2 regions of the Noviherbaspirillum sp. FW303-A3 genome follow, and region 2 is predicted to be linked to the other one. Evidence: predicted binding sites of a transcription regulator. Region 2 holds the regulator's gene; the other holds the start of a gene.
What was found. The regulator NrdR, encoded in region 2, represses ribonucleotide reductase genes. The targets are predictions, from matches to a motif close to CACNANATNTNGTG.

Region 1 (15,130 bases), 2.7 Mb from region 2:
GAACACCCGTATCCAGGTGGAACATCCGGTGACGGAAATGATTACCGGCGTCGACCTGGTGCAGGAGCAGATCCGCATCGCAGCGGGCGAGAAGCTGCGCTTCCGCCAGCGCGACATCGAACTCTCCGGCCATGCGATCGAGTGCCGCATCAATGCCGAAGACCCGTTCAAGTTCACCCCGTCTCCGGGCAGGATCGTTGCATGGCACGCGCCGGGCGGCCCTGGCATCCGCGTCGATTCGCATGCCTATGCCGGCTACTTCGTGCCGCCGACCTACGACTCCATGGTCGGCAAGGTGATTTCCTACGGCGCTACCCGCGAGCAGGCGATCCGCCGCATGCAGATCGCGCTGTCCGAAATGGTGGTCGAAGGCATCCAGACCAACATCCCCCTGCATCGCGAACTGATGGTGGACGCCCGCTTCATCGAAGGCGGCACCAACATCCATTACCTCGAGCAGAAACTGGCAGACAAGCCCGACCTCCCCAAGGGCAACGGCAAGTCGGCCAAGTAAACAAGGCATCACTATGAGCTGGACCGAAATCGTCATTGAAGTTGCACGCGACCACGCAGAGGCCTTGTCCGATGCATTGATGGAGGTTGGCGCATTGTCGGTTTCGGTCGAAGATGCCGACGAAGGCACCGAGGCGGAAAAGCCCCTGTTCGGCGAACCTGGCATGGAACCCTCGGAAACGGCATGGGACCACAGCCGCGTGGTTGCGCTGGCCGACGAACACGCGGATTTCGCTGCGATCGTCGCGGCGGCTGCCACCGAATGCGGCATCGCCGTCCCGCCGTACAGCCTGCGTGCCGTAGCCGAACAGGATTGGGTGCGCCTGACGCAATCCCAGTTCGAACCGATCCATATCGGCAAGAACATCTGGGTCGTGCCCAGTTGGCACGATGCCCCGGACCCGGACGCATTGGTCCTCGAACTCGACCCGGGCCTGGCGTTCGGCACCGGCAGCCATCCGACCACCCGCCTGTGCATGGAGTGGCTCGAGGCGCATGCCCCGCAAGGCCTGTCCGTGCTCGACTACGGCTGCGGCTCCGGCATCCTCGCAATGGTCGCCAAGAAGCTGGGCGGCGCCCTCGTGTGCGGTGTCGACATCGACCCGCAAGCGATCGAATCGGCACGCTACAACAGCGAACGCAATCGCTGCGAAATCGACTATTATCTTCCGGAAGAATTCTCCGCTGCGGCCCAGCAGAAAACCTACGATATCGTGGTTGCCAACATCCTCTCCAGTCCGCTGAAACTGATGGCGCCGATGTTGTCGTCCCGCGTCGCGCCTGGCGGACGGCTGGTCCTGTCGGGCGTCCTCGAACGCCAGGCCGATGAGGTCGCGGCAGCCTATGCCCCATTCATCAAGCTGTCCGTATGGGCCGAGCGCGAAGGCTGGGTCGCCCTCTCCGGCCAGTCCTCCGCCACTGACTAAACAGCGATGGCGCTCGCTACCCAGTGCCCGCATTGCCAAACGACATTCAGGGTCGCGCATGACCAGTTGAAACTGCGCGCCGGCCTCGTCCGCTGCGGCGCGTGCAAGCAGATCTTCAACGGTATCGAAAACCTGCTTCGCCCGGAAGAGCTGGAGCAGGCTGTCAGCCACCCAGCGCACGATATCTCGCGCCCCCCTGCCCCGGAACCGAAACCCGAACCGACGCCTCCCGTTCAGGAAAAATCCGCGCCGAGCGTGGATTTCGACCTGGGAGACCTGAGCGGCACGGAGAAGGAACCCGAGAAGGAAACGCCCGTCCCGCCGAAAGTATTTCCTGACTCATCCGACACCACCCTGGCCGAAGCAGAAAAGGAAGAATTCGAAACCTCGCCTCCGGCAGATGAGCCCCCGAAGGACGATCCGCTCCTGCGCATGACGCTGATGGACTTCGCTCACGAGCGCCGCGAGCCGGTCGTGGCGGCGTCACCGGAAGAGCACGTCACGGTCGAAGAAGAAGATCCGATCGAACAGGCAATCGACGACCTCGAAGCCAAACCCTGGCGCCGGGAGCAGGATGCATCCGCCCCGGCAGAGGGCGATGCGCTCGACCAGGCGGAAGCCGCGGAATACGAGGAACCGAGCTTCGTGAAGCAAGGCCGGCGCAAGGAGCGCATCGGCCACGCGCTGCAGATGTTCATGGCAATCGGATCCCTTTTCCTGTTCATCGGATTGATTGCGCAGGGCGGATATGTCTTCCGCGACCAGATTGCCGCATGGTTCCCGTCAACCAAGCAGGCACTATTGAACGCCTGTTTCAAGCTCGGCTGCCAGGTAGGCCTGCCCGCGCAAATCGAGTCCGTGTCCATCGAGTCCAGCGAACTGCAAACGCTGGCCGCCGGCGCCAATACCTTCGCACTGACCGTCCTGCTGCGCAATCATGGGGCGACCGCGCAAGCCTGGCCGAACATCGAGCTGACGCTCAACGACAATAACGAAAAACCGATTGCCCGCCGCGTGTTCGTTCCTCGCGAATATTTGTCGGAGCTGGCAGATGCGAAAAAGGGATTCGCTCCGCGCTCCGAACAGCCGGTCAAGGTGCATTTTGAATTGGCACAACTCAAGGCCTCGGGTTACAGGGTGTACCTGTTTTACCCGTAACAAACTTTGAGGAAATCCCTTATCGGGATCGCGGCGAGTTCCGGCTACAATCACCCATCTTTCTTTGGCAGGCAACCATGACATCCTTAATCTGCGGCTCGCTCGCTTTCGACTCCATCATGATGTTCGGCGGACGCTTTTCCGAAGCGCTGCTGGCAGACCAGCTGCACAAGATCAACGTCGCCTTCCTGGTACCGGAACTGCGCCGCGAATTCGGCGGCTGCGCGGGCAATATCGCGTACAACCTGAAACTGCTCGATGGCGACCCGCTGATCATGGCAACCATCGGCCAGGACGGTGCCCCCTATCTGGAGCGCCTTGACCGCCTGCAGATCTCGCGCCGTTGCGTGCGTACCATTGACAGCAGCTATACCGCCCAGGCATTCATCACCACCGATGCCAACGGCAACCAGATCACTGCATTCCACCCTGGCGCAATGACGATGTCGCACCAGAACAAGGTGGCGGACGCCGGCCCGGTGAAACTCGCCATCGTCGCCCCCGACGGACGCGACGGGATGCTGCAGCACGCGGTCGATTGCGTGGACCTCAGCATTCCCTTCATCTTCGATCCGGGCCAGGGCTTGCCGATGTTCAACGGTGCCGAACTGGAACACTTCATTGAACTGGCCACCTACGTTGCGGTCAATGATTATGAAGCGGAACTCTTGACCGAACGCACCAGCCTGACACTCGACCAGATCGCCAAACGTGTCTCCGCACTCATCGTCACGCGCGGCGAACAAGGCGCCGAGATTTTCACTGACGGCCAGCGTATCGACATTCCGTGCGTACAGGCCGACCAGGTGGTCGATCCGACGGGGTGCGGCGACGCTTTCCGCGCCGGCCTGCTGTATGGGATCACCAATGGCATGGACTGGGCGACCACCGGCCGGCTTGCCAGCCTGATGGGCTCGATCAAGATCGCGTCTCAGGGCGGCCAGAATCACAAGCAGAGCCGGCAGGAGATCGAAGACCGCTTCCAGAAGGCATTCGGATACCGCTTCTGATATCTGCCAGGCCGGGGTGTTCGACGGGAGGCTTCATGCGTGTTCGTGTATCGATACCAGCTCTTGCGATGACCATGGTCTTGCTTGCCGGATGTGCATCCAATCCACCTTCCCCAGTCATGTCCACACAGGGAAGCACGATCATCGAGACCGGACGTGTGACGGATATACGCGACGTCACCGTCCGCGGCGGCCGTCCTTCCGGCGTGGGCTCGTTCATCGGGACCATCCTTGGCGGTGTCGCGGGCAGCAAGATCGGAAGCGGAACGGGCAGCACCGTCGCGGGCATCGGTGGTGCTGTGGCCGGCGGAATGGCGGGCCAGCGCGTGGAAGAAGCAGGCAAGAGCAACGCATCGACCGAACTCACCGTGCAGCTCGATGGCGGCGAGCGCCGCACCTACAGAGTCAATCCAGGCGAACCTTATCGCATCGGCGACATGGTCAGGATCACGACCGTCAATGGCGTGTCCACTGTCGCCCGCTATTAATTAGTTAGTTAGTGACGGCGCTTCCGTTACCGATCGGACACCTGATCCGATTCAGCCGGCCTCACCCAGCAAGGACTTCCTGACGCCCTCCACGGTCAGGGCTGAAGCGTTCACTTCGATCACTTTCCGTTTATTGGTATGTCCGTGGGTGATCGCAACGGCACTCTTCGGCACGGAAAGCATGTCGGCGAGGAAGCGGACCAGCGCTTCATTGGCCTTGCCTTCGATCGGCTGCGCCTGCAGCCGGATCTTCAGCACATTGTCCAGTACGCCGATGACTTCGCTCTTCTTGGCATTAGGCGTGATCTGGACGGATATCCTGATACTGCCCGGGGTGCCTGAACACCAGTCGCGCGTCATGCGAGCGACATGACCAGCTGGGTCACGAGCATCAGGCCGATGCGCAGGAGAATGAACAGGACGAGGGGAGACAGATCGATGTTGCCGATCAGCGGAACGACGCGACGCAGCGGACGGAGCAGCGGGTCATTCAGCGCACGGATGAAGGGGGCAAGCGGCGCATGCGGGTTGACCCAGCTGAAGATGACTTCAATGAGAAGCAGGCCCATGAATCCATAAAACACCCACTCGAAGAAGCGCAGCAGCGACAGCAGCACCAGGACCTGCGGATGGAAACGCGACATGACTGCGAGGTCGATCGCAACGGCGATCACGATCACTACCAAGGCAGCGATCAGGCTGGCCCAGTCGTACCCACCGACGCCTGGAAGCACGCGGCGCATCGGCCGTACCAGCCAGTCGGTCAGCTGGAACGTGAATTGTCCGAGCGCAGCCGGCGGCCGGACCCGTACCACCTGCATCCAGAAACGCAGGAGCAGCACGCCGCCAAGGACGGCCGCGACGGTATCGACAATCAACGTGAGGATGCTGTTCAGCACTATCTGATCTCCAAAAATAAAAAGCCCGTCGTGCGGCAAGAGCCACACCACGGGCATTTTGCCTGAACTTAATCAGGCATCCAAGCAAGCTCGAAGCTATTACGGACGGGTGCCGGTCGGGAACGGCCAGGCCGCTGCCGGGTTCAGCACAGTCTTCACAGCAGGAGCAGCTGCTGCAGCGGCAGGCTTGGCTGCCGGCTTCTTGGCAGCGGCCTTCTTCGGTGCTGCTGCCTTCTTAGCTACCGGCTTCTTGGCTGCTGCTGCCTTCTTAGCTACCGGCTTCTTGGCTGCTGCTGCCTTCTTGGCTACCGGCTTCTTAGCTGCTGCTGCCTTCTTCGGAGCTGCTGCCTTCTTGGCGGCCGGCTTCTTCGCCGCGGCTGCTTTCTTAGCAGCGGGTTTCTTTGCTGTTGCCATTTGTTTCTCCTTCACGTGATGAGAAAGTTCAAACTACGAGGTTGGAAACCCGCATCGACCATCGCGATGATCCACGCGGATTATTCATCGGCACAAGCAAACTTCTGTTTGCGCTAATGAATTCGGCACCAGCTGAACTGCTGCATCACCTCAGACATGCAGCACTTCAGCCTCAATTGACTACGCCTCTCTTCTTGAAGTCACTGCCGCGCGTCGGCGGTGACGGAGGTCCTGGTCGCGCGCTCAGAGGGCGCTGCGATCCTCGCAGCCAAAAAAAACGCCGGCAGCAAAGCCGGCGTGGGAATACAGTTTCTGAAAACCCAACAGGTTTTTCAAAGAAAAAGCCGCCTTGCCCGACGGAGTCGAGCACAGCGGCTGAATCACAGAAGATCGAATCGTTCGTCTACTGTCCATTAAGTTCGGTTGTAGCCTCTCGGTTTTGCAGTCTCTTTCCGCTTTACCGATGGCGAGTCGACTGCTGTCTCTCCATCCGCTTGAAGCTATCTACTCGCGATCGGTTCTTCTTCATTCCCAGCTCAGTGCACCACCGGTCTGGTATTCGATCACTCGAGTCTCGAAGAAGTTGCGCTCCTTCTTCAGATCGATCATCTCGCTCATCCACGGGAAGGGATTCTCTTCCTGCGGGAACAGCGGATCGAGTCCGATCTGCTGTGCGCGACGATTCGCGATGAATCGCAAGTACCCTTTGAACATCGGTGCATTCAATCCGAGTACTCCACGCGGCATTGTATCCTCTGCGTAGCGATATTCCAACTCTACTGCACGTAAAAACAACGCTTTGATCTCTTCGCGGAACTCTGCAGTCCACAAGTGCGGGTTCTCGAGCTTGATCGTGTTGATGAGATCGATCCCGAAATTGCAGTGCATCGACTCGTCACGCAGGATGTATTGATACTGCTCTGCCGCTCCCATCATCTTGTTCTGACGACCGAGCGCGAGGATCTGCGTGAAGCCGACATAGAAGAACAAACCTTCCATCAGGCATGCAAACACGATGAGCGAACGCAGCAGTGTCTGGTCCGCTTCGACGGTGCCGGTCTTGAATTCGGGATTGGTCAGCACGTCGATGAACGGGATCAGGAATTCGTCCTTGTCGCGGATTGAATCGACCTCGTGGTACGCGTTGAAGATCTCGCCTTCATCCAGGCCGAGCGACTCGACGATGTACTGGTAGGCGTGGGTGTGAATTGCCTCCTCGAATGCCTGGCGCAGCAGGTACTGGCGGCACTCCGGCGCGGTGATGTGGCGATAGGTGCCGAGTACGATGTTGTTGGCGGCAAGCGAGTCGGCGGTGACGAAGAAGCCGAGGTTGCGCTTGATGACGCGGCGCTCGTCTTCAGTCAGGCCGTTCGGGTTCTTCCACAGCTCGATGTCGCGCTGCATGTTGATTTCCTGCGGCATCCAGTGGTTCGCGCAGCCGGCCAGGTACTTGTCCCAGGCCCACTTATACTTGAACGGGACGAGTTGGTTGACGTCGGTCTGGCCGTTGATGATGCGCTTGTCGGCGGCATTCACGCGGCGGGTTGCGTCGCCGGCGGCGGCTTGCGGCTTGGTGACCAGTGCCGGGTTCAGTGCGATGTCGGATGGGCTGGAGCGCAGGACCGAGGGCGTCACGGCGGCGAGCGCCGGCTGCGGTTGCGGAGCTTGAGCGGGTTTTGCGACAGGAGTTGCTTCGTCATCCCAACTTAGCATGGCTGTTCTTCCTTACAGAGGTATTGTAGTTGTCGTTGCGTGATGTTCAAGGAAACGGCGCGGCGGGTGTGCCGCGCCGTTCACATGCGGCGTGTTACTGGCAGGCTTCGCACTCTTCGAAGCCGGCGTCGCCCGGACGCAGCGTGCACACCGGACCGGCGACTTCGGTCGGGATAGCCATGCCGGTAGCGAAGGCATCCGCCGCTGTGCCGCCCATGTTGGCCGACACCGCGTTGAGCGCGCCGGCCTTGGAGGTCGACTTCTCGGCGTGGGTCGCGCCGATGGTGCGCAGGTAGTAGGTGGTCTTCAGGCCGCGCAACCAGGCGAGCTTGTAGGTCTCGTCGAGCTTCTTGCCGGAGGCGCCCGCCATATAAATATTGAGCGATTGCGCCTGGTCAATCCACTTCTGGCGGCGCGAGGCAGCTTCGACCAGCCACTTCGGATCGACTTCAAACGCGGTGGCGTAGATGTCGCGCAGGTCTTGCGGAATGCGATCGATCTTGGCCAGGCTGCCGTCGAAGTACTTCAGATCGGCAACCATCACCTCGTCCCACAGGCCGCGTGCCTTGAGGTCGCGCACCAGGTTCTCGTTGATCTCGGTAAATTCGCCGGAGAGGTTCGACTTCACATACAGATTCTGATAGGTCGGCTCAATGCAGGCGGACACGTCGATGATGTTGGAGATCGTCGCGGTCGGCGCGATCGCCACACAGTTCGAGTTGCGCATGCCGTGGGTCTTGATGCGGTCGCGCAGGGATGCCCAGTCCATCGATTCCGAGGTATCGACTTCCAGGTAGCCGCCGCGCTCTTCGGCCAGCAGCTTCAGGGAATCCTGCGGGAGGATGCCGCGATCCCACAGCGAACCGCGGTAGGAGCTGTAACGGCCGCGCTCTTCCGCCAGTTCGGTCGATGCCCAGTAGGCGTAGTAGCAGACGGCTTCCATCGAGCGGTCGGCGAACTCCACCGCATCCATCGAGGCGTACGGCACGCGCATCATGTGCAGGCAGTCCTGGAAGCCCATGATGCCCATGCCGACCGGACGGTGGCGCAGGTTGGAGTCGCGCGCTTTCTTGACGGCGTAATAGTTAATATCAATCACGTTGTCCAGCATGCGCATCGCGGTGCGGATGGTCTTCTGCAGCTTGGCGTGGTCGAGCTTGCCATCCTTCATGTGTGCCGGCAGGTTGACGGAGCCGAGGTTGCAGACCGCGATTTCGGAATCGTTGGTGTTCAGCGTGATCTCGGTGCACAGGTTGGAACTGTGGACGACGCCGACATGCTGCTGCGGGGAACGGATGTTGCACGGATCCTTGAAGGTGATCCACGGATGGCCGGTCTCGAACAGCATGGACAGCATCTTGCGCCACAGGTCCATGGCCAGGATCTTCTTGAACAGCTTCAGCTCGCCGCGGGCCGCCTTGGCTTCGTAGCCGAGGTAGGCTTCCTCGAAGGCGCGGCCGAACTTGTCGTGCAGGTCGGGAACGTCGGACGGCGAGAACAGGGTCCACTCGCCCTTTTCCATCACGCGCTTCATGAACAGGTCGGGAATCCAGTTCGCGGTGTTCATGTCGTGGGTGCGGCGGCGGTCGTCGCCGGTGTTCTTGCGCAGGTCGAGGAATTCCTCGATGTCCATGTGCCAGGTTTCCAGGTAGGCACAAACCGCGCCCTTGCGCTTGCCGCCCTGGTTGACCGCGACGGCGGTGTCGTTAACCACTTTCAGGAACGGGACCACGCCCTGGGACTTGCCGTTGGTGCCTTTAATATGAGCACCGAGCGCGCGCACCGGGGTCCAGTCGTTGCCCAGGCCGCCGGCGAACTTTGCCAGCAATGCGTTCTCTTTGATCGCTTCGTAAATGCCGTCCAGGTCGTCCGACACGGTGGTCAGGTAGCAGGAGGACAGCTGCGAACGCTGGGTGCCGGAGTTGAACAGCGTCGGCGTCGAGCTCATGAAGTCGAAGGACGACAGCAGGTTGTAGAACTCGATGGCGCGGGCTTCGCGGTCGATTTCGTTGAGGGCGAGCCCCATGGCGACGCGCATGTAGAAGGCCTGCGGCATCTCGATGCGGGTGCCCTGGATATGCAGGAAGTAGCGGTCGTACAGGGTCTGCAGGCCGAGGTAGCCGAACTGCAGGTCGCGTTCCGGCTTGATGGCGTCGGCCAGTTTCTTCAGGTCGAACTGCGACAGCTTGTCGTCCAGCAGGTCTGCGGCGATGCCCTTCTTGATGAATTTCGGGAAGTAATCAATATAGTGCTGCTGCGCGTCGGCCTGTGCGACTTCCTGGCCGAAGACTTCCTTGCGGATGGTGTGCATCAGGAGGCGTGCGGTGACCTTGCTATAGGCCGGGTCCTTTTCCATCAGCGCGCGGGCAGCCAGGATGGCGGACTTGTGCAGCTCTTCGACGGGCACGCCGTCGTACAAATTCTTGACGGTCTCGGCCAGGATGGCTTCGGCGTCGACATGCTTTTCGAGGCCGACGCAAGCGGACGTGATCAGGCTGCGGACCTGGTTGAGGTCAAGCGGACGACTCTGGCCGTTTTCGGTGACGTGCAACTGCGGTGCATCGACAGCCTTCGCGGATTGCTGCTGTGCACGCTCTTCCATGCGCTTGGCGCGATAGAGCACGTAGGCACGGGCGACATCGTGTTCGCCGGAACGCATCAGGGCCAGTTCGACCTGGTCCTGGACGTCTTCAATGTGGAAGGTGCCGCCGGCAGGCTGGCGGCGTACCAGCGCCGAAACCACGCCGGAGGTGAGCTGCTCGACCAGCTCGCGCACGCGTGCCGAGGCTGCGCCCTGGCCGCCGTTCACGGCGAGGAAGGCCTTGGTCATGGCGATCGAGATCTTCGACGGCTCGAAGCCGACGACCGCGCCGTTGCGGCGGATGATCTTGTAGTCGCCAAGGCTGACCGACAGCGTCGCGTGAGGTTCGGCTGACGGCGCTTGCGGCGTGACGAGACCGAATTCGGTGGTGGACTTCATGGAAATTTCTGGGGACGTATGCATCTAGCCTCCTTCGACTATAGGTGCCCGCAGCCATGCAGCTGCTTATTTATGGTTATTAATTAGAACGCCGGGTCATACCCGGGTTCACGTACTGCAGATGGCGCTTGCGGCATGTCGAAGACATGCATCGCTTTGCGCATCTGGGGGCGGAGCTGTTCAGGACTCGCCCGCCAACACACTTTGCACTGAGGTACAAGCTGAACAGCCCATAAATGGGAAATCGCAACACCACTATATCTAGTGGTATATGTTGCGACTGAGACTAATTCTAGTGTCAGCTCTGGGAGAGCGCAATATTTTTTTACTTGATCTGCAATAATTTTGACGCCGACAACCCGTTGACTTTTTCAGTCGACCATGAGCGGGAAGCGCGGAAGGAGTGCGATCTGCGCACCCTGCCCTTTGTGAATCAAGGACTTGCGGAAATACGGCCAGTCGAAGAAGGGACCGGGATCGGTCTTGCGGCCGGGGGCGATGTGTTCGTGTCCTGCAACATCGGCCAGGGGGTAGCGCGCGCACAGCGCGAGGGTCAGCGAGGCCAGCGATTCGTACTGGCGCGGGTCGAAGTCCTCGAAGTCGGTGCCCTCGAGTTCGATCCCGATGGAGAAATCATTGCAGCGTTCGCGGCCGCAAAAAGTGGACATGCCGGCATGCCAGGCGCGGTCGTTTGCCGACACGAACTGCAGCACCGTGCCGTCGCGCCGGATGAGAAAGTGCGCCGACACGCGCAGCGCACGCAACTGGTCGAAGTACGGGTGGGCGTCGCAATCGAGGCGATTGAGGAACAGGTCCTCTATATAAGGACCGCCGAACTCGCCAGGAGGCAGGCTGATGTTGTGGATCACCAGCAGGCTGACCGCCGTGCCCTCGGCACGCACATCGAAATTCGGCGACGGCGAGCGCGTCACGCCGGCGGCCCAGCCATCTTCGCCCAGTTGGAATCGTGTCATGTGTCCGGCTCGTGGATGTCCAGCCGCTGCATCCGGTAGCGCAGCTGGCGGAAGCTGATGCCCAGCAGCTCGGCGGCCTGCGTGCGGTTGAAGTGGGTCTTTGCGAGCGCGCGGCGGATAATCTCGCGTTCGACTTCGTCGAGATAGTCCGGCAGCGAATGCGGCAGCTCGCCCTCGGGAACGACCGGCGTCGGAGCGGGAGGGCGTTGAGGCGCGGCTGCGACCGGTTCCGGGGGCTGCACCAGGATGCTTTCTTCCGGTGCGGGTTGCGGCAGTGGCGCAGCTTCCGCCGGTACCGGACAGGACTTCAGCGCCAGGTCCCCAACCTCGATCACGCCATCGTTGGCGAAGGCCAGCGCGCGCTCAAGGATGTTTTCCAGCTCCCGCACGTTTCCGGGGAATGCGTAGGACTTCAGTGCATCGAGCGCCTCGGGCGACAGGACCGCCTTTCCTCCGGCCGGTGCGAGACGTTCGAGAAGCACGTCGGCCAGCAGTCCGATATCGTCGAGCCGTTCGCGCAGCGGCGGCAGGCGCAGTTCGATCACGTTCAGCCGGTAATACAGGTCCTGGCGGAAACGTCCCTTCTCGACACACTCCGCCAGGTTCTGATGGGTGGCGCTGATGATGCGCACATCGACCGGTTCCTCGACCGTCGCGCCGACCTTGCGCACGCGCCGCTCCTGGATGGCGCGCAGCAGCTTGACCTGCATCTGCAGAGGCAGGTCCGCGACCTCGTCGAGCATCAGCGTGCCGCCATTGGCCGCCTGGAAAAAACCGTCGCGATCCTCGCTGGCGCCGGTGAAGGCGCCCTTGCGATAGCCGAAGAACTCGGCTTCCATCAATGCCTCGGGGATGGCGCCGCAGTTGACCGCGATGAAGGATTTGTCCGCACGCGCGCTGTGGGCATGGATATCGCGCGCGGCCAGTTCCTTGCCGCTGCCCGACTCGCCGGTGATCGACACCGGCGCCATGCTGCGCGCCAGGCGCGCTATCTGCGAGCGCAGATCCTGCATGACCGGTGACTGGCCGGTCAGCCTGGAATGGATTTCGGTCGACGGACTGCTGGACGGGCCTGCACCGCTCTCTGCCTTGTGCATGCGCAGCGCCGATTGCACGAGCAGGCGGAGCTGGTCCAGCCCGACCGGCTTGGACAGGTAATCGAAGGCCCCGGCCTTGAGCGCGGCAACCGCATTGTCGGCGCTGCCGAAAGCGGTAATGACCGCGATCGGCGTGTTGCGGCAGGTACTGGCGACTTCGCGCACCAGATCAATGCCGACACCGTCCGGCAAGCGCATATCGGTCAGCACGAGTGCATATTCAGCCTGCGCAAGGCATGCCCGCGCGGCGGCCATGGACTCGGCACAGTCGACGTCCAGGCCCATCTTCACGAGCGTGATTTCGAGCAATTCACGCAGGTCGGCCTCATCGTCGATGACCAGGATACGGGGTGCAGTCATGGCAGCGGTTCAGTTCCTTCAGCTCAAGGCGAGGTCAGTTACGAACGGCAAAGCTGATGACGAATCGGCCGCTCGGCTCGTCGGCGCCATCGCTCGACATCCCCATGCGGTATTCATAGTCCAGCATCGCACCGTTATTCAAACACAATTCACGCGCCACGTAGAGTCCCAGCCCGGTGCCCTTGCTGGACGTCGTATAGAAAGGCTCGAACAGGTGCGCCCTTACTTCCGGCGTGATGGCGGGGCCGTCATCCTGTACATGCAGCTCCAGGCGGTTGGCCTGCGGTGAAATCACTTCCATGCGGATGCTGCCATCCTGCCCGCTGGCATAGCGAAGCGCATTGGACAGCAGGTTCACCACCACTTCGCGCAGGTGCAGGGGGTCGAACCGGACGCGATTGCCTGCCATGTTTCCCAACCTGATCATGCCCGGCGGCACGCGATGGCTTTCGAGGAACTCGTCCAGCAGCTCGCCCAGGAAGGGCTCCAGCTCCAGCGGATCGCTGTTCGCATGTGCCTTGCGGGAGAGCTTGAGGATGTCTTCGATCATCTGGTTCAGGCGAACCACGTTGTCGCCGACGATATTGAGCAGGCGCACTTGCGTCGGCTCGGCCACATCCTCCTTCAGCAGGGAGGCGGCATGCGCGATGGCCGATAGCGGGTTGCGCACTTCGTGGGCAATGCTGGCCGTCAGCCGCCCCATGGAGGCAAGCTTGAGCTGCTGCGCCTGGTTCTCGATCTCGGTGACGTCCTGCACGAAAATGACGGAGCGGTCCTCGGCCAGGCCGGCGCTCTCGACCTTCCCGAAGCGCAGCTTCAGGTGTGTGACGAGCTCGCGCCGCAGGTCGCGCGGCACGTTGCTGGTCGTATCGCCGGGTTTGATCATGACGAACGTGGACGCATCGTCATCCGCCTCCTGGCGGTTCCGCCATGCAAAGAAGGCATCGGCGATCGGTATCAGCGGCGGAAAGTCGGCGATCTTCCAGCGCGCCTTGCCCTTCGGCATGGCAAACCCGAGCATGCGCTCGGCGGCCGGATTGCCGGCGAATACTTCGGTATCGGCGCCGACCACCAGGATGCCGTCGCCCATGTCGGCAATCACCAGCCGGTTGATGGCTTCCTGGACCTGCAGTTCATGCCCGCGCTGGGCCGCCAGGCTCTCCTGCTTGATGAGCTTGGCTGCGAGGCGGTTGATCACATAGATCGCGGCAAAGAACGCTGCGCCGTACAGGCCGGCACGCGACGGAGAGACGTCGGACATGGAATGCAGCAACTGGTAGCCGCTTTCCGACAGCATGATCAGCGTGACGACGGAAACGAAGAACAGCGCGAGGATCAGCGGCGCCAGCACCGCCGCGCCGGCCAGCGGGAACAGGTACAGGATCGCCAGCCCGCTGCGCGCGCCGCCGGCCGACACGTACAGCAGCGAAATCGCGGCGATATCGACCATGAGCTGGATCAGCAGTTGGGTGATGAAATGCCGCTGCCAGTACACCGACGACAGCGCGAAGAGCACGGCCACCAACCCGTAGGCGACGAACATGTCCCAGCTGTCCGTGACCTCGACCGCTTCCACACCGCGAACGGCATTGAAGCCGAAATAGACCAGCAGGACGACCGCGATCACGATCCGCGTCACGCAGAATGTTTGCAGCGTACGCCAGAATGTTTCGCGGGTTGCCTTGAGCCGGGGGATGTGCATCCTGACGCGCGTCATGCGGAGGTGTCTGATGCGGAATGCTGCAAGCGATGCTCTTCGCAGCAGAACTTCATGCCGGATGGCACGGTGACGGCTTCCGAAGCCGGGAAGTAGGTGCCGCAGTGTGCGCAGCACACCATCGCTTCGGGCGTACCGGGCGGCGGCGGCGGATTGTCGCGCGCAGCCTTCACGCGCTGTTTCTTGCTGTGAGTCAGCCACATCGCGACAGCGAACGCGAGCAGCACCCACAACAGGATCTTCATGCAAGGCCCCGGTGCAGCACCACTTCCATGACGAAGCGGCTGCCGACATAGGCGAGCAGCAGGGTTGCAAAACCGGTCAGGGTGAAGCGCAGTGCGGTCTTTCCGCGCCAGCCGCGCCAGAAGCGGCCCGCGAGCAAGGCGCCGAACAATACCCAGGACAGCATCGTGAAGATCGTCTTGTGATCCCACTTGAAGGCGATGCCAAACAATTGTTCGGAGAACACGATCCCGGACAATACAGTCAGGGTCAGCAGCACGAAACCGAATCCGATCAGGCGGAAAAGCAGCTTTTCCATGGTCAGCAGCGCCGGAAGGCGGTCGATTGCAAGTCCGAGCCATCCGTGCTGCACGGCCCCCGGATGCGCATGGAGGCGCGACTCCTGCAACGCCATCAGGACGGCGTGGAAGGCGGCGATGGTCAGGCTGCTGTAGGCCAGGATGGCAATCGCCACATGCCAGGGGAACAACACGGACTTGCCCTCGAGCGGAACAACGCTGCCGGGGAAAAGAACCGGGAGAATCACGGCGAGCGCGGCAGTGGGCAATACCAGCACGCGCAGGCCGTCCAGCGTCAGGTTGCGGTTTTCAAGCCAGTACGCACCGACGGAAATCCACAGGGTCGCCGACAGCATGATG
Region 2 (15,130 bases):
AACGCCAGTCCGAGCACCGCCGGTTCATCGGGCGGCTTGCCGGTATACGTAGAGTGGTAGATCGGATCGCGCCGCATGGTGATCCGGTCGATGGTGAAGACCGGGAACCACTCCTGCTCGTTGTAGTAACCGGTGTGATCGCCATACGGACCTTCCAGCGCATGCTCATAACCGCTCGGATGAGACGCGTCGGGATAGATATGCCCTTCAAGAACAATCTCCGCCGATGCGGGCACGCGCAGTTCGCTACCGATTGCCTTCACCAGATCGGTACGACTGCCGCGCAGCAGGCCGGCAAACTGGTATTCGGAAAGCGTATCCGGCACCGGCGTCACTGCTCCAAGGATGGTGGCCGGGTCGGCGCCGAGCGCGACGGCAATCGGATACGGCTTGCCCTTGTTGACGATGCCGTGCTCGCGGAAGTCGAGCGCCCCGCCCCGATGTGCAAGCCAACGCATGATGACCTTGTTGCGACCGACGACCTGCTGGCGATAGATGCCCAGGTTCTGCCGCTTCTTGTTCGGCCCCTTGGTTACTACGAGCCCCCAGGTAATGAGCGGCGCCACATCACCGGGCCAGCAATGCTGGATCGGCAACTTTGCGAGGTCCACGTCATTGCCCTCCCACACCACGTCCTGGCATGGCGCGGAACGGTGCTCGCGCGGCGCCATATCCCATAGCGACTTCACCATGGAACCCAGTCCGAGCACATCCTTGAGGCCCTTCGGCGGTTCCGGCTCCTTCAGCGTAGACAGCACGTGACCGATCTTGCGCAGCTCCCCGATATCGTCCGCCCCCATGCCGAGCGCCACGCGGCGTGTCGTCCCGAACAGATTGCCCAGCACCGGGATGGAATGCCCGCTCGGCTTCTCGAAAATCAGTGCCGGACCGCCCGCCCGCAGGGTGCGGTCGCAGATCTCGGTCATCTCCAGGTTCGGCGAAACAGGCACATCGACCCGCTTTAATTCACCCAACTGTTGCAGTTGGGAAATAAAATCCCGCAAATCGGAATATTTCATGATTTTTGACAAAGTATGAGGGCACCTTCTGTTTTTAAAATTCAAGCCCAAGTCGTTGATTTTATTGGCTTAATGTTGCGCCGCAGCGAGATTTCAAGATTTAAAAGTAATAAAGACTTAATTCTATAGTATTGACTCGATATAAACAGCCCCCTAAAATTCGCCCAACTTGATGAGGAAGCGGGCCGGGGGATGTAGGGCTGCGCATCGAGAATCCTCATCACTCACGGGATCGGGGTCCCACATGACATTTTAAGGAGTGTTTTCAAAAGGCGTCTGCCTTATCCCCGAAAAAAGTTGCCTGCCGCTGTTCCGGCCCCTTCTGCGCCGCCAGTCCTGAGCAAGCAATTCCGACGTCTGCCGATTGCGCCGCGCGCGATGACAGACGATGTAACTGATTCACGGCAAACACAAGCGTCTACAAGGCTCTGTAGTGGGCTCTTCGCTTGCCGCGAGGTTTCAGGGAGGTTCAAATGATTAATCGTTTCATCAGGGTGACATCCGATTTCACCCGCAGGAAAGCCAGCCAGTCGGCCGCATGGGCAGTCGTCGCCCGCGACACGGTCAGCGGCTTCATCACCACCGCGCACCACATGCTGATGGTGCTCGGCATTCTCGCTATCGCAGCGCTGGGCATCATGTTCGTCAAGCCCGAGGTCACTGACCACCTGAAGGCATTGTCGCCGTTCGCACAGGCAGAAACCGAAGAAGCTGAACTGCCCCCGTCCGCCGGCCTGCTGGACATGCCTGCACCGTCCATTGCCAAGCAAGACGTGGCTGACAAGGCTGAAGCCGCCATGCGTACCGACGAAAAGAACGCGGCAGCCAGCGCCCGTCAGCAGCAATGGGTGACCGCGTGGCTCTCCAAGCGCTATCGCGTCGCCACGGATGCGACCGACATGCTGGTGTCTGCCGCCTACCTGACCGCCAAGGAAATCAAGCTCGATCCGCTGCTAATCCTGTCGGTGATGGCCATTGAATCCCGCTTCAATCCGTTCGCGGAAAGCCCTGTCGGCGCACAAGGCCTGATGCAGGTCATGTCCAAGGTACACCGCGACAAGTTCGAGGAACTCGGCGGTGTGAAGGCAGCATTGAATCCGATCGCCAACATCAAGGTTGGTTCGCTGATCCTGAAGGACTATGTGAACCGCGGCGGTTCCGTCGAAGCAGGCCTGAAGCTGTACGTCGGCGCAGGCGCATTAGAGTCGGATGCCGGCTACGGCGCCAAGGTGCTGGCTGAATACCAGCGACTCAAGGAAGTCTCGATGGGCAAGAAAGTACCGGTCTACTCGACGTCGGCAAGCTCGACAGTGCAGAAAGCACGCCCGCAGGAGCGCAAGACCGAAGAAGTCGAGGAAGCCGCTTCGGGTTCATCCAATCAACCGCTGGCACAGGCTGACCTCGCTTCCGCACTGTAACGGCGATTCAGCCAATAAAAAAGGAGCCAATGGCTCCTTTTTTCATTCCCGCTGCCAGATTTCACCGGCGCTCTGCGAAGAACTTCTCCAAACGCAAAACAGCCTCGCGCAGGTTATCCAGCGACGTCGCATAAGAGAGACGGATGTACTGCCGCGCCGTGAACGGCCCGAAATCGAGCCCTGGCACGAGTACCACCCCCGCCTGGTTCAGCATGTCAATCGTCAGCTTGTCGGCATCGTCCGACAGGACTGAACAGTCCGCATATACGTAAAAAGCACCGTCAGGAGTCACCGGCACCTTGAAGCCCAGCGCCCTGAGCGCAGGAACGATGTAGTCCCGCCGCCGCTTGAACTCCGCCTTGCGCTGTTCGTAGATGACAATCGACTCCGGCGAGAAGCAGGCGACTCCCGCATGCTGCGCAATGCTGGACGCGCAGATGAACAGGTTCTGCGCCAGCTTTTCCACCTGCGGCACCATGAATTCAGGCACGACCAGCCAGCCGAGGCGCCAGCCCGTCATGTTGAAATACTTGGAGAAGCTGTTGATGACGATGACGTCTTCGCCGAGCGACAACGCGGAAAACGGCTCTTCGTCGTAAGTCAGTCCCTGGTAAATCTCGTCGACGATCGTAAATCCACCCTTCTCGCGCACCGTCCCTACGATCTTTGCCAGTTCGTGATGCGGAATCGACGTACCGGTCGGGTTGGACGGAGAGGCGAGCAATACCCCACGTGTCTTTTCGGTCCAGTGCTCCCGGACCACGGCATCGGACAGCTGGAATCGCTGCTCCGGGCCGCTCGGAATCATCTTCGCCTTTCCATTGAACGCGGCCACGAAATGCCGGTTGCAGGGATAGGAGGGATCCGGCATGAGCACTTCCGCGTCGGTGTCAACCAGGGCGGCACAAGCAAGGAGCAGCGCGGCGGAGGCGCCGGCCGTGATGATGATGCGCGACGGCGGGATCTGCAATCCGTAGACGCGCTGGTAATGCGCGGCAATCGCTTCGCGCAGCGCCGGGATGCCGACAGCGGAGGTGTACTGCAGCTTGCCGTCACCCATGGCGCGCGCCGCCGCCTCGACGACCGGAGGCGCCGCCGTGAAGTCGGGCTCGCCGATGCCCATGTGGATGATGGAGCGGCCCTGCCGCTCCAGTTCGGCTGCCATCTTCGCCAGCTCCATGACATGGAAGGGGGCGATATTGGCAAGGCGGGAAGCGAGGATCGGATTCATCGCGGGTATGGTGTCGTGCAGTCGCCGGCGGTTGCCGGCGACAAGGGGAGGTGCGGCAGGACGGTCAGTGCTGGCCGCGCTTCTTCGCGTCTTCGACCTCGACGGTACGCGCCGTCGCTGCAAACTTGTCGAGCACGCCGTTGACATACTTGTGACCGTCGATGCCGCCAAAGGACTTGGTCAGCTCGACCGCTTCGTTGATCACCACCTTGTAGGGAATCTCGACGTGATTGGTCAGTTCGTATGCACCGATCAGCAGGGCCGCATGTTCGACAGGCGACAACTGGCCGATCGGACGATCGATCAGCGGCGCCAGTCCTTCACGCAGGGCGCCTGCCTGCTTGATCGTTCCATGCAGGAGGGTGTCGAAATGCTCGGCATCGGCCTTGTTGAAGCCGTGCGCCTCGCGAATGTGCGCGTCGATCGCACCGGCATCCTCGTTGTTCAGCAGCCATTGATACAGCCCCTGCAGGGCGAATTCGCGCGCACGATGGCGCGGCGTGCGATTCTTGTTCGGGTTCGCGTGGACAGTCGTCTTTTGCGTCATTGCTTACTCTTCCTCTGTCACGTCTGCGAGTTCTTCCAGTGCAATCGCAAGATTGGTCATTTCCACTGCGACACGTGCAGCATCCGCGCCCTTCTCCGCCATGCGTGCTTCGGCCTGCTCGTCGGTGTCCGTCGTCAGGACGGCATTGGCGATGGGAATGCCGAAGTCGAGGCCCACGCGGGTGATGCCGGCGCCGGATTCGTTGGACACCAACTCGAAGTGGTAGGTCTCGCCGCGTATGACCGCCCCAATCGCGATCAGTGCATCGAATTGCTGGGTCTCGGCCATTTTTTGCAGCGCCAGCGGAATTTCGAGGGCGCCCGGCACGGTGACGTGCAATACATCCTCGTCGGCAACGCCAAGGCGCTTCAGCTCGGCGAGACAGGAAGACAGGAGGCCGTGGCAAACGTCTTCATTGAAGCGGGCTTGCACGATGCCGATACGCAGGCCTTCGCCGCTCAAATTCGTTTCGTAAGTTCCTACGGTCATGGTATTTCCTTCATGCGCGATCGCGCTCATGGGTATTGGGACCATGCACCGCCCTCGTCCAGCAAGGCGGTGCACAGCCATTTCTTGTTCGACATGTCATCGGCCTGCGGCGCTTGGGCGCCGGCAGACGATGTCAGTTTTCCGGTTTTGCCTGGTAACCGGTCACTTCAAGGTCAAAACCGGTCATCGACGGCATCTTGCGCGGGCTGGCGAGCAGCTTCATCTTGCCGACCTGGAGGTCTTTCAGGATCTGGGCGCCGATGCCGTATGTACGCAGGTCCATGCGCGATTCGCGCGGCTGCGGCTTCTGCTCGGGGTTGCTGAGCGCATCGAACTGCGCAAACATCTGTTCCGCCGACTCCTCGCAGTTGAGCAGGACCATGACGCCGCGCTCGGAAGCCTTGATCGCAGCCATCGCCGAAGCCATGTTCCAGGAGTGGGTGGTCGCCTGTGTTTCGAGCAGGTCCAGGATGGAAACCGGCTGATGCACGCGTACCAGCGTTTCGACATCCGGGGTGATATCGCCATGAACCAGGGCAAGGTGCGCCCCGCCGCTCGGCTTGTCCCGGTAGGCGATGGCCCTGAACGGACCATGCACGGTGTGCATCGTGCGCTCGGCAAGACGTTCGACGATGCTTTCGTTCTGGCTACGGTAATGAATCAGGTCGGCGATGGTGCCGATCTTCAGGCCATGCTCTTTCGCGAACTCGATGAGGTCCGGCAGGCGTGCCATGGTGCCGTCATCCTTCATGATTTCGCAGATCACGGCTGCCGGGGTCAGTCCGGCGAGCTCGGCAAAATCGCAGCCCGCTTCGGTATGTCCGGCGCGCATCAGGACGCCGCCCTTCTGCGCCTTCAGCGGGAAAATGTGGCCCGGCTGCACGATGTCGGCCGGCTTGGCATTCTTGGCCACCGCAACCTGGACGGTCTTGGCACGGTCCGCCGCGGAAATGCCGGTCGTGACGCCCTCGGCCGCCTCGATCGAGACCGTGAAATTGGTGCCGTAGGACGTCCCGTTCCGGGTCGTCATCATCGGCAGGTTGAGGAGGTTGCAACGCTCTTCGGTCAGGGTCAGGCAGATCAGGCCGCGCCCGAACTTGGCCATGAAGTTGATTGCTTCCGGAGTGACGAACTCGGCGGCAAGGACGAGGTCGCCCTCGTTTTCCCGGTCTTCCTCGTCAACGAGGATGACCATGCGGCCCGCGCGCAGTTCGGCAATGATTTCTTGAGTTGTTGAAATAGCCATGACTTGAATCCTGTGTAGCTCGCTATTTTAAAGGATTTGGGGACCTTCCCACTTTCAAGTTTGAAACTTGTGCAGGCGGCGCGGCCAAATGGTCAGGCCTTGGCGCTCAGCATCCGCTCGACATAACGCGCGATCAGATCGATCTCGAGGTTCACCTTTACGCCCGGTTTCAGGTGCTTGAGCGTCGTCACTTCAACGGTATGCGGAATGAGGTTGATCGAGAATTCGCAGGCATCCGTCGTATCCTCGATCTGATTGACCGTCAGGGAGACGCCGTTGACCACGATCGATCCCTTGTAGGCGAGGTATTTCGCCAGCTCCCTCGGCGCGGCGATAACCAGTTCCATCGATTCACCGACCGGCTCGAACTTGCCCACGATGCCCAAGCCGTCGACATGGCCGGAGACAAGGTGGCCGCCGAGACGGTCGGCCAGTGTCAGCGCCTTCTCCAGGTTGACCTCGCCCGCACTGTCCAGCCCGGCCGTGCGATTCAGGCTCTCGCGGGACACGTCCACGGTGAACCCCGTCTCCGTCTTGCTGACGACCGTCATGCATGCGCCGTTCAGTGCGATCGAATCGCCGAGGGCGACATCGTCCATCGGCAGGCCGCCTGCATCAATGGTCAGGCGCACGCCGGCGTCCGGCTCACTGCCAAGCGGAGTGATGGATGTGATTTTGCCGACAGCGGCAACGATTCCGGTAAACATGGGCAAATCCGATCAGGTAAAACGGGCAAGGATACGCAAATCGGAGCCGATTTGCTTGATTTCGTGGAATGCAAGGCGCGTCTGGCTGTCGAGCGATTCGAGCGCGGGGAGATCGAACAGTCCGCGCGCGTCGCCAAGGATGCTAGGCGCAAAGTACAGCAACAGTTCGTCGACACATCCTTCTCGGATCAGGGAACCGTTCAGCTTGAAACCGGCCTCGACGTGCAATTCATTGATCTGGCGGGCGCCAAGCTCCTTGATCAGCGCGGGCAAGTCCACCTTGCCGGCGGCATTCGGCAGCTGGATGACCTCGGCGCCCTTGTCGCGGAGACGCGCTTCCTTTTCCGCGTCCGAAACGGCTGTGACGATCCATGTGCCTCCTCCTTCGAGGACGCGGGCATCAGTGCGGATCTGAAGGCGGCTATCGACGACTATCCGCCGGGGTTGGCGAGGTGTTTCTACGGCACGGACCGACAGTTGCGGATCGTCTTCCTGCACCGTTCCAATGCCGGTCAGGATCGCACATGCACGCGCGCGCCACCAGTGGCCGTCATCGCGAGCGGGTGTCGACGTGATCCACTGGCTCAGTCCGTTGTGCAGGGCGGTCCTGCCGTCCAGGCTGGCGGCAGCCTTCATCCGCACCCAGGGCTTGCCCTGGCGCATGCGGGACATGAATCCGATGTTGATTTCGCGCGCCTGGTCCTCGAGCACGCCCGATACGACTTCAATGCCGGCTGCCTCAAGCTTCGCACGCCCCTGCCCGCCGACGAGCGGATTGGGGTCGCCGACCGCCATGACGACTTTCGCCACGCCGGCCTTGATCAAGGCATCCGCACAGGGCGGCGTACGCCCGAAATGGCTGCACGGTTCCAGCGTCACATAGACGGTCGCGCCACGAAGATCGTGACCACGGTTCCGCGCGTCATTCATCGCCTGCACCTCTGCGTGTGCCTGTCCTGGCGGCTGGGTGTTTCCCGCCCCGATCACCATACCGTCCTTGGCGATGACACACCCGACGCGGGGGTTGGGCGTCGTGATGAACATGGATCTTGCTGCCCATTGGAGCGCCAGCTCCATGCCCTGGATATCGTTGTCGATTCTCACTGGTTGCCTGTTCTCTTCGTGGGGCCCGAGCCCGCATGGAGCAGGCTAGCAGGTGTCCGTATCGATTTCCGGATTGCAGATGCGGGGACGCCCGACGAAGTTCAGCTTGATTTTCCTGACCTTGCTTGCCAGCTCGAAAGTAAAGGTTCCGAACTGGGTCCGGTACCCATTTTCATGGGTGCGTGTGCGCCCTGCCCCGTTGTATGCGAGGTATTGTACTGTCGAATCCGTCAGCCTGGCCGTGATCCGCATGCCGGCAGGAGCCGGGCCATGGCTGAAAATGATGATGTCCGAACTGCCCGGCCGCAGGTCGCGGTTCTTGTCGATGAAGACGACCCAGCCCTGCGCCCAGTCGCCCTCTTCGCCGGCAGGCACCATGTCTACGCGTACGCCACGCTGTACGGCTTCAGCTCGGGCAAGGTTGATCGCCGCAAAAAAATCATTTGTTGCGGCGGTAATCCGCGTGTCGCGGATCAAGCCGAGAAATCCGGGAACGCCAACGGTAAAGAGGATAGCCGCGACAGCGAAGGTGACAGCCAGTTCGACCAGCGTGAATCCTCGGTTTCGGCACAGCAGAAATGGCGAACCTCGTCTCATGCTGTCTCACCTCCAGCATTCCGGCGTGCTGGCGTCCTGTTCTCCGGTGCTTGCAAGGACAAGATTGCCGCACACCGGATCCTCGAAGCTTGCGTTGACGTTCGCGGTACCGGGCATGGCGACGAGGCGGACACAGTTCCGTATCTTGTCGCCCGGGCATGCTTCCGCCTTGATTTCATAGGCGCTGCTTTCCGGGCTGTTTCCCGAATACCACTTGAACTGCTTTTCGTCTTCACCCGAGGAACCAGCGGAAAAAGCGATGTAGCTGTTGCGCTGCGAATAGAATCGCTCCTCCTGGAGCATCAATTGCAAGAGCGCCGCACGCCCTTCTGCCCGCTTCGCCTTGCGCGATGCCTCCTTGTAGGAGGGAAACGCAATAGCGGCCAGTATCCCGGCGACGGCAAGCGCAACAAGTATCTGAATCAGTGAAAATCCGCGCGACCGGTTATTCGCGTTCGAGTGCTTCACGAAGTTCCTCCCAGTTCAAGATTTCACGCCAGCCCATCCTGCGCCACGTTCCGTCCGCCGCTTTCCGGAAATATGACTGGAGTACAACCTGCGTATGCTCATTGCTTCCGTAACCGATTGCGGTGATCCGAAAGGTTGTCCTGGCCAGGCTGTCCGCACTTTCCGGATGCGGGGGCGCATCGGGAAAGACCTCGATCAGGTAGCGCGGCGGAGTCGCACTGTCGACCAGCGCACTGCTCCGCCCAGTGAAATAACCGAGCGGGACCGAGATCATCTCCGGGTCATGGTGGAGTTGCTGCCAGACGGGGAACATGTCCGGCGCGGCCGGTCGGCACAGTCCGAGCAAAGGATTGGCCGCGCCCGCTTCGCAATAGCCTCCAGCACGATCCGCCGCTTCTTTCATGTAGAGCGCGACTCTCAGGGATTTTTCGATATCGAGCTCGGCATCCTTCAATGCCGCCTCGGACGCGGCGAAGGCCACGAACCGGTCACGTTCGTGGCGCGACGCCTTTTCCTCCTGAATGGCGACCTGCGCGGCGGATGTTCCGAACAGGAGAATGACCACCATCATCAGCAGACATACAATCAGCGCGGCGCCCTCCTCGCGCCCGAGCGGAAAAATTCGCCGCATGCTCATCCTCCAGGCGGTCGATTGCGCAGCCAGACGGTTGTCGCGAACACCTTGCGTGCGCGATTCCGGACCGCCTTGGGCAATTCCGAAACCTGTATCCGCACTCCCCTGTCACGCGCCGCATGGGCAGAAGAATAAGGCTCGCCGAAGAGGTCATAATCCCTGGATGCCCGCTCCATCGTGACGGCATTGGCGCCGCGAACGAGAACCGCCACCTTCACCTCGACCACCTTCTTCCATGGGCCGTACTTGTCCGCGGGATCCTTGGCCATCGCGTCAACCGCCGACGCGTTCACCACCGAGTTCGGGTAGCCGTCGCCATCCGTGTCCAGCCCGTACAACACCTGGAATGATTCGACCCCACGGGCAATGGCCTGCGCCGCCCAGCCCTCTTCGCCGGGATACTTGCAGTACAGCTCCGGTTCGCCGCTGACGTCTTCGGCGACATAGAAGATGCTCCACCCGCGCTCACGCCTTGCCGATGCGTCACCCGTTCCAATACCGAAGCCGGCGCAATTCAGTACCGAGCCGTCGCCATTGCTCCCGTCTCCGGAACCGCCAATTCGGACAGCAAGGACATCGCTTCCATTGATCGAACGGGCAACCGGTGAAGAAATGTCCTCGGAGCGGCTCTTCAGGCTGCGGGCATCCATCCCAATGACAGCCGGCCCGTCGTCCGCCAAGAGAGAACTGAAATCGGTGCCATCCCAGTGGAAGTAGGACGCCTGGCGGACGGTGCGGGACAGGATGTCGATTGCGTGGCGCCCTGTATCAAGGATCTGGGCGCTCTCGGTTTGCGCGACGTAGCCGGACTTCGCGGAAACCAGCACGACGGTGGCGACTGCGACGACAAACAGTCCGATGGCCATCGAGACCATCAATTCGACGAGTGTCACGCCGCATTCGCGCGCATGTCCGGCGGGACGAGCAGTGACTTTCCGCATGCGGTCCGCCCTCCGTTAAATCGAGGAAACCGGGATGACCACGCTTGGCGGAAAACTGCTGCCATCGGTCGAATAGCTTCCGCCGGGATTCTTCAGCTTCCAGCCTACCTTGACCACGAATGGGGCTTCGGCGGAATCGGTGCTGCAGTCCCACTTGTATGCATGCGCTTCTTCATTCCAGGGATTGCCGTCCCGGCAGACACGCAGGCGTGCCGTGGGAAAATTTGCCGCGAGATGCGCTTTCCATTCATTGATTTCGAAAGCCGCGAAATCGCTCGCCCCGCACATGGAAAAATGACAGGAACTTCCGGACGCCGGCGGTGCTCCGGGTATCGATGTGTAGTCCATGTCGAACAGGGGTTCGACAACACCTGCATACCGTTCATCCGACATCATGGCGCCGACGGTATCGGCAATTTCACCAGCAAGCAGCAAGGCCATCGTCTGGTAGGACGATTGTTGCGTGGTCCGTGTGGAGGCTAGTTGAAGGCCGAGCGTGCCCACGACGCCTGAAGACAGGAGAAGTATGGAGACCAGGACTTCCGTCATGGAAAAGCCGATCTGGCGCGTCAACGTCACTTTCATTCTGTCACCCCACATTAATTGTCATTTATGCAACATTTTTGGCGTGCAAAATCTCCGGCGCGGGAAAACAGGCTTACTTGACTGGAGTTTTGCGCTCGCGGCCGACTTCGGCGATCGCGTCCTGGAATTCCGCTACATCTTCAAAGCTCTTGTAGACGGAGGCAAAGCGAATGTATGCAATCTTGTCGAGGCGCTTGAGCTCGCGCATGACGAGTTCGCCGATATGGCCAGATATCACTTCCCTCGCGCCTGACGAAAGCAGTTTTTCTTCAATGCGATGGATGGCGGCGTCGACGGCTTCGGCGGATACGGGGCGCTTGCGGAGCGCGAGCATGAGGCTGGCACGTAGCTTGGAGGGGTCGAAATCGGCACGGCTGCCGTTTTTCTTGACGATGACGGGCATCGACAATTCGATGCGTTCATAGGTGGTGAAACGCTTGTCGCAATGCGCGCAGCGCCGACGGCGGCGAATGGTGTCCCCTTCCTCGGACACGCGTGTGTCGATGACCTGGGTGTCTTCGTGGTGACAGAAGGGACATTTCATGGCGCTGCCGCAGCCCTATCTTGAGTGCGCCCGGTTCAAGGCACGCACGGCATTATCAATAAAGCAATTTTGTTATCTTTTTGCAAATTCCGCCATCCCATGCTCATGGGATGGCGATCAGTGTAACGTTATTTGCAGGCTTTACGCGTAGACCGGGAAGGCGTCGGTCAGCTTCTTCACTTCCGCCTTCACGCGCTCGATGGTAGCGGCATCGTGCGGATTGTCGAGCACGTCGGCGATCAGGTTGCCGACCTTGACCGCTTCCGCTTCCTTGAAGCCGCGAGTCGTCATCGCCGGACTGCCGAGGCGGATGCCGGAGGTGACGAACGGCTTTTCCGGATCGTTCGGAATGGCGTTCTTGTTGCAGGTCATGTGTGCGGAACCGAGGATGGCTTCAGCCTCCTTGCCGGTAATCTTCTTGGCGCGCAGGTCGACCAGCATCACGTGCGATTCGGTACGGCCGGAAACGATGCGCAGGCCACGGGAAATCAGGGTCTTTGCCAGCGCGTCGGCGTTCTTCACGACTTGCTGCTGGTAAGCCTTGAATTCCGGCGACAGCGCTTCCTTGAAAGCGACAGCCTTGCCGGCGATGACGTGCATCAGCGGACCGCCCTGGATGCCGGGGAAGATCGCGGAGTTGATCGCCTTCTCATGTTCGGCCTTCATCAGGATCACGCCGCCGCGCGGGCCGCGCAGGGACTTGTGCGTGGTCGAGGTGACGAAGTCGGCATACGGTACCGGGTTCGGGTAGACGCCCGCGGCGATCAGGCCGGCATAGTGGGCCATGTCGACCATGAAGTAGGCGCCGACGTCCTTGGCGACCTTGGCGAAGCGCTCGAAGTCGATGCGCAGCGCGTAGGCGGATGCGCCGGCGATGATCAGCTTCGGCTTCTTCTCGTGCGCGAGGCGTTCCATCGCGTCGTAGTCGATCTCTTCCTTCTCGTTCAGGCCGTAGGAAACGACGTTGAACCACTTGCCGGACATGTTGAGCGCCATGCCGTGGGTCAGGTGGCCGCCTTCGGCGAGCGACATGCCCATGATGGTGTCACCCGGCTTGAGCATGGCGAAGAACACGCCCTGGTTGGCTTGCGAACCGGAGTTCGGCTGCACATTGGCGGCTTCCGCGCCGTAGAGTTCCTTCAGGCGGCTGATGGCCAGGGACTCGGCGATGTCGACGTACTCGCAGCCGCCGTAGTAGCGCTTGCCCGGATAGCCTTCGGCATACTTGTTGGTGAGCTGGGAACCCTGCGCTTCCATCACGGCTGGCGAGGTGTAGTTTTCGGAAGCGATCAGCTCGATATGATCTTGCTGGCGCTTGTTTTCCTGCTGGATGGCGGACCAAAGTTCGGGATCGACTTTGGCAATGGTGTGGTCTTTTGCGAACATGAAAAACTCCAATCGATTGCAAATCGGGTTTGCCTGAATCGAATGAGGGCCAAGGGAAGAAGACAGGCAGCCTCAGTCGTGCATTCCATTTGGGCTGCCCAGGCGAACGGCTATGGATGTCTCACGTTCCCCGGTGGATTCCCACCTTTTCGCCGGAGTGCTGCTCCGGCTTCTCGCCAGTTACGTGAGACGAAATGGAGCTAGATTGTAAGATAGCCACCATTTTTCGGCAAGGATGGCCGGCCCCATCCTGAATTTGCTGCCGGAGAGCATGCCGCCGGATGAAGGTGCGCCCTTTCGGCTACAATTTTGGCAACCGTCCGCCCGCACGAAAGGAAAACAACATGATCGTCCTGATTACAGGTGCAACCTCCGGTTTTGGCGCCGAAATGGCCCGCAGATTTGCCCAGGCAGGCCACAAGGTGATTGCCACCGGACGCCGCAAGGAACGCCTGGATGACCTCGCCGCCGAACTCGGCACATCGCTCCTGCCGATTGCCATGGACGTGAGCGACAAGGCATCGATCAACGCCGCGCTTGCGGCACTCCCCGTGGAATGGAAGGAGGTTGACGTTCTCGTCAACAATGCCGGCCTCGCGCTCGGCATCGAGCCGGCGCACAAGGCTTCGCTCGATGAATGGGAAACCATGATCGATACCAACTGCAAGGGCCTGGTCACCATGACGCACGCGATCCTGCCCGGCATGGTGGCGCGCGGGCGCGGAACCGTCATCAACATCGGCTCGGTGGCAGGCACCTATCCCTACCCGGGCGGCAACGTGTATGGCGCAACCAAGGCCTTCGTCGACCAGTTCACGATGAACCTGCGCGCCGACCTCGTCGGCACCGGCGTGCGCGCGACCAACATTGCGCCCGGCCTGTGCGGAGGCACGGAGTTTTCGAACGTGCGCCTGAAGGACGACGCCGCTGCAGCCAAGGTCTATGAGGGCACGGTGCCGCTGACCGCGAAAGACATCGCCGAGACGGCGTTCTGGATCGCGACCCTGCCGCCGCACGTGAATATCAATTACATCGAGATGATGCCCACCTGCCAGGGCTTCTCTCCCTTCAATATCAAGCGAAACACCTGATGAACGAATCCTGCGTAACACGTCGCGGAGAACGGATCCGGCGACGATGACTTCCGATTTCACCTGGAATATCCGGGTCTACTACGAAGACACCGACGCCGGCGGCGTTGTCTTTTATGCAAATTACCTGAAATTCTTCGAGCGGGCGCGGACCGAATGGCTTCGCGCAGCCGGCATCGGCCAGCAACTCCTGACAGTGTCACATCATGTAATGTTCGTGGTCAAAAGCACGGCGGTCGATTATCATGCCCCCGCGAAATTAGATGATGAACTGAAACTCTCCGTCGTTGTCGAACGGCTCGGACGTGCCTCCGTGCAATTCATACAAGAAGCCTGGCGCATCGAGGGAGAGGATCGCCAGCTGCTCGCCAGCGGACGCATCAAGGTCGGTTGCGTGGATACGCGCACATTCCGGCCAAGCCCCATCCCGGAAGAAGTACTGGACCGGATAAAGAATACTGGATGAATTTCCCCGCCTCGCGACGACTGCGCCCATGCAGCAGGTCGTGCCGCGGGACCCATTTGCAAACATTTAACAGATACACATGACTGTCACTCAAGACCTGTCTTTCATTTCCCTGATCAGCAATGCCTCCCTGCTGGTGCAGCTCGTCATGGCCCTGCTGCTGCTCGTGTCGATCATGAGCTGGACGTACATCTTCCGGAAGATGTTCGCCATCCGCAGCGCCCAGACGCAAACCGAGGATTTCGAGCGCGCCTTCTGGTCCGGCGGCAACCTGAACGCGCTGTATGAAGAGGCAACGTCGAACCGCCGCCGCAGTGGCGGCAAGAGCGGCGCGCTGGAACGCATCTTCGAATCGGGCATGGGCGAATTCATCAAGGGCAAGGCAACGTTCGCCGGCAAGGGAACGGTCGATCCGGGCAGCATGATCGACGGCGCGCGCCGTGCAATGCGTGCGGCCTATCAGCGCGAAATGGATGCGCTGGAGTCGCACCTCGCCTTCCTCGCTTCGGTCGGTTCGGTATCGCCTTACGTCGGCCTGTTCGGCACGGTGTGGGGCATCATGAACGCATTCCGTGGCTTGGCCAATGTGCAGCAGGCAACGCTGGCGTCAGTGGCGCCCGGCATCGCGGAAGCGCTGATCGCCACTGCGATCGGTCT

Region 1: a site for NrdR is predicted at 10,355-10,368, ahead of AC3WOY_RS18285 (ribonucleoside-diphosphate reductase subunit alpha). Genes of this name have one in related genera too.

Annotation. Positions count from the first base shown of each region.
Region 1 covers NZ_JBYTAZ010000001.1:3,794,827-3,809,956, reverse strand. The annotation lists gene accC (acetyl-CoA carboxylase biotin carboxylase subunit) at 1-514, shown strand, start outside; gene prmA (50S ribosomal protein L11 methyltransferase) at 528-1,439, shown strand; gene AC3WOY_RS18320 (DUF3426 domain-containing protein) at 1,446-2,597, shown strand; gene AC3WOY_RS18315 (carbohydrate kinase family protein) at 2,675-3,607, shown strand; gene AC3WOY_RS18310 (outer membrane lipoprotein) at 3,643-4,095, shown strand; gene AC3WOY_RS18305 (DUF167 domain-containing protein) at 4,147-4,455, opposite strand; gene AC3WOY_RS18300 (YggT family protein) at 4,452-4,994, opposite strand; gene AC3WOY_RS18295 (histone H1-like repetitive region-containing protein) at 5,094-5,408, opposite strand; gene AC3WOY_RS18290 (ribonucleotide-diphosphate reductase subunit beta) at 5,934-7,121, opposite strand; gene AC3WOY_RS18285 (ribonucleoside-diphosphate reductase subunit alpha) at 7,216-10,125, opposite strand; gene ampD (1,6-anhydro-N-acetylmuramyl-L-alanine amidase AmpD) at 10,473-11,075, opposite strand; gene AC3WOY_RS18275 (sigma-54-dependent transcriptional regulator) at 11,072-12,532, opposite strand; gene AC3WOY_RS18270 (sensor histidine kinase) at 12,567-14,249, opposite strand; gene AC3WOY_RS18265 (PP0621 family protein) at 14,246-14,494, opposite strand; gene AC3WOY_RS18260 (cytochrome C assembly family protein) at 14,491-15,130, opposite strand, start outside.
Region 2 covers NZ_JBYTAZ010000001.1:1,062,084-1,077,213, forward strand. The annotation lists gene ubiD (4-hydroxy-3-polyprenylbenzoate decarboxylase) at 1-1,019, opposite strand, end outside; gene AC3WOY_RS05185 (transglycosylase SLT domain-containing protein) at 1,493-2,437, shown strand; gene AC3WOY_RS05190 (pyridoxal phosphate-dependent aminotransferase) at 2,499-3,668, opposite strand; gene nusB (transcription antitermination factor NusB) at 3,733-4,215, opposite strand; gene ribH (6,7-dimethyl-8-ribityllumazine synthase) at 4,219-4,704, opposite strand; gene ribBA (bifunctional 3,4-dihydroxy-2-butanone-4-phosphate synthase/GTP cyclohydrolase II) at 4,838-5,950, opposite strand; gene AC3WOY_RS05210 (riboflavin synthase) at 6,043-6,657, opposite strand; gene ribD (bifunctional diaminohydroxyphosphoribosylaminopyrimidine deaminase/5-amino-6-(5-phosphoribosylamino)uracil reductase RibD) at 6,670-7,734, opposite strand; gene AC3WOY_RS05220 (GspH/FimT family pseudopilin) at 7,807-8,358, opposite strand; gene AC3WOY_RS05225 (type IV pilin protein) at 8,365-8,826, opposite strand; gene AC3WOY_RS05230 (pilus assembly PilX family protein) at 8,804-9,457, opposite strand; gene AC3WOY_RS05235 (PilW family protein) at 9,460-10,401, opposite strand; gene pilV (type IV pilus modification protein PilV) at 10,417-10,986, opposite strand; gene nrdR (transcriptional regulator NrdR) at 11,060-11,530, opposite strand; gene glyA (serine hydroxymethyltransferase) at 11,672-12,916, opposite strand; ZMP/ZTP riboswitch at 13,006-13,110, opposite strand; gene AC3WOY_RS05255 (SDR family NAD(P)-dependent oxidoreductase) at 13,261-14,007, shown strand; gene ybgC (tol-pal system-associated acyl-CoA thioesterase) at 14,054-14,473, shown strand; gene tolQ (protein TolQ) at 14,553-15,130, shown strand, end outside.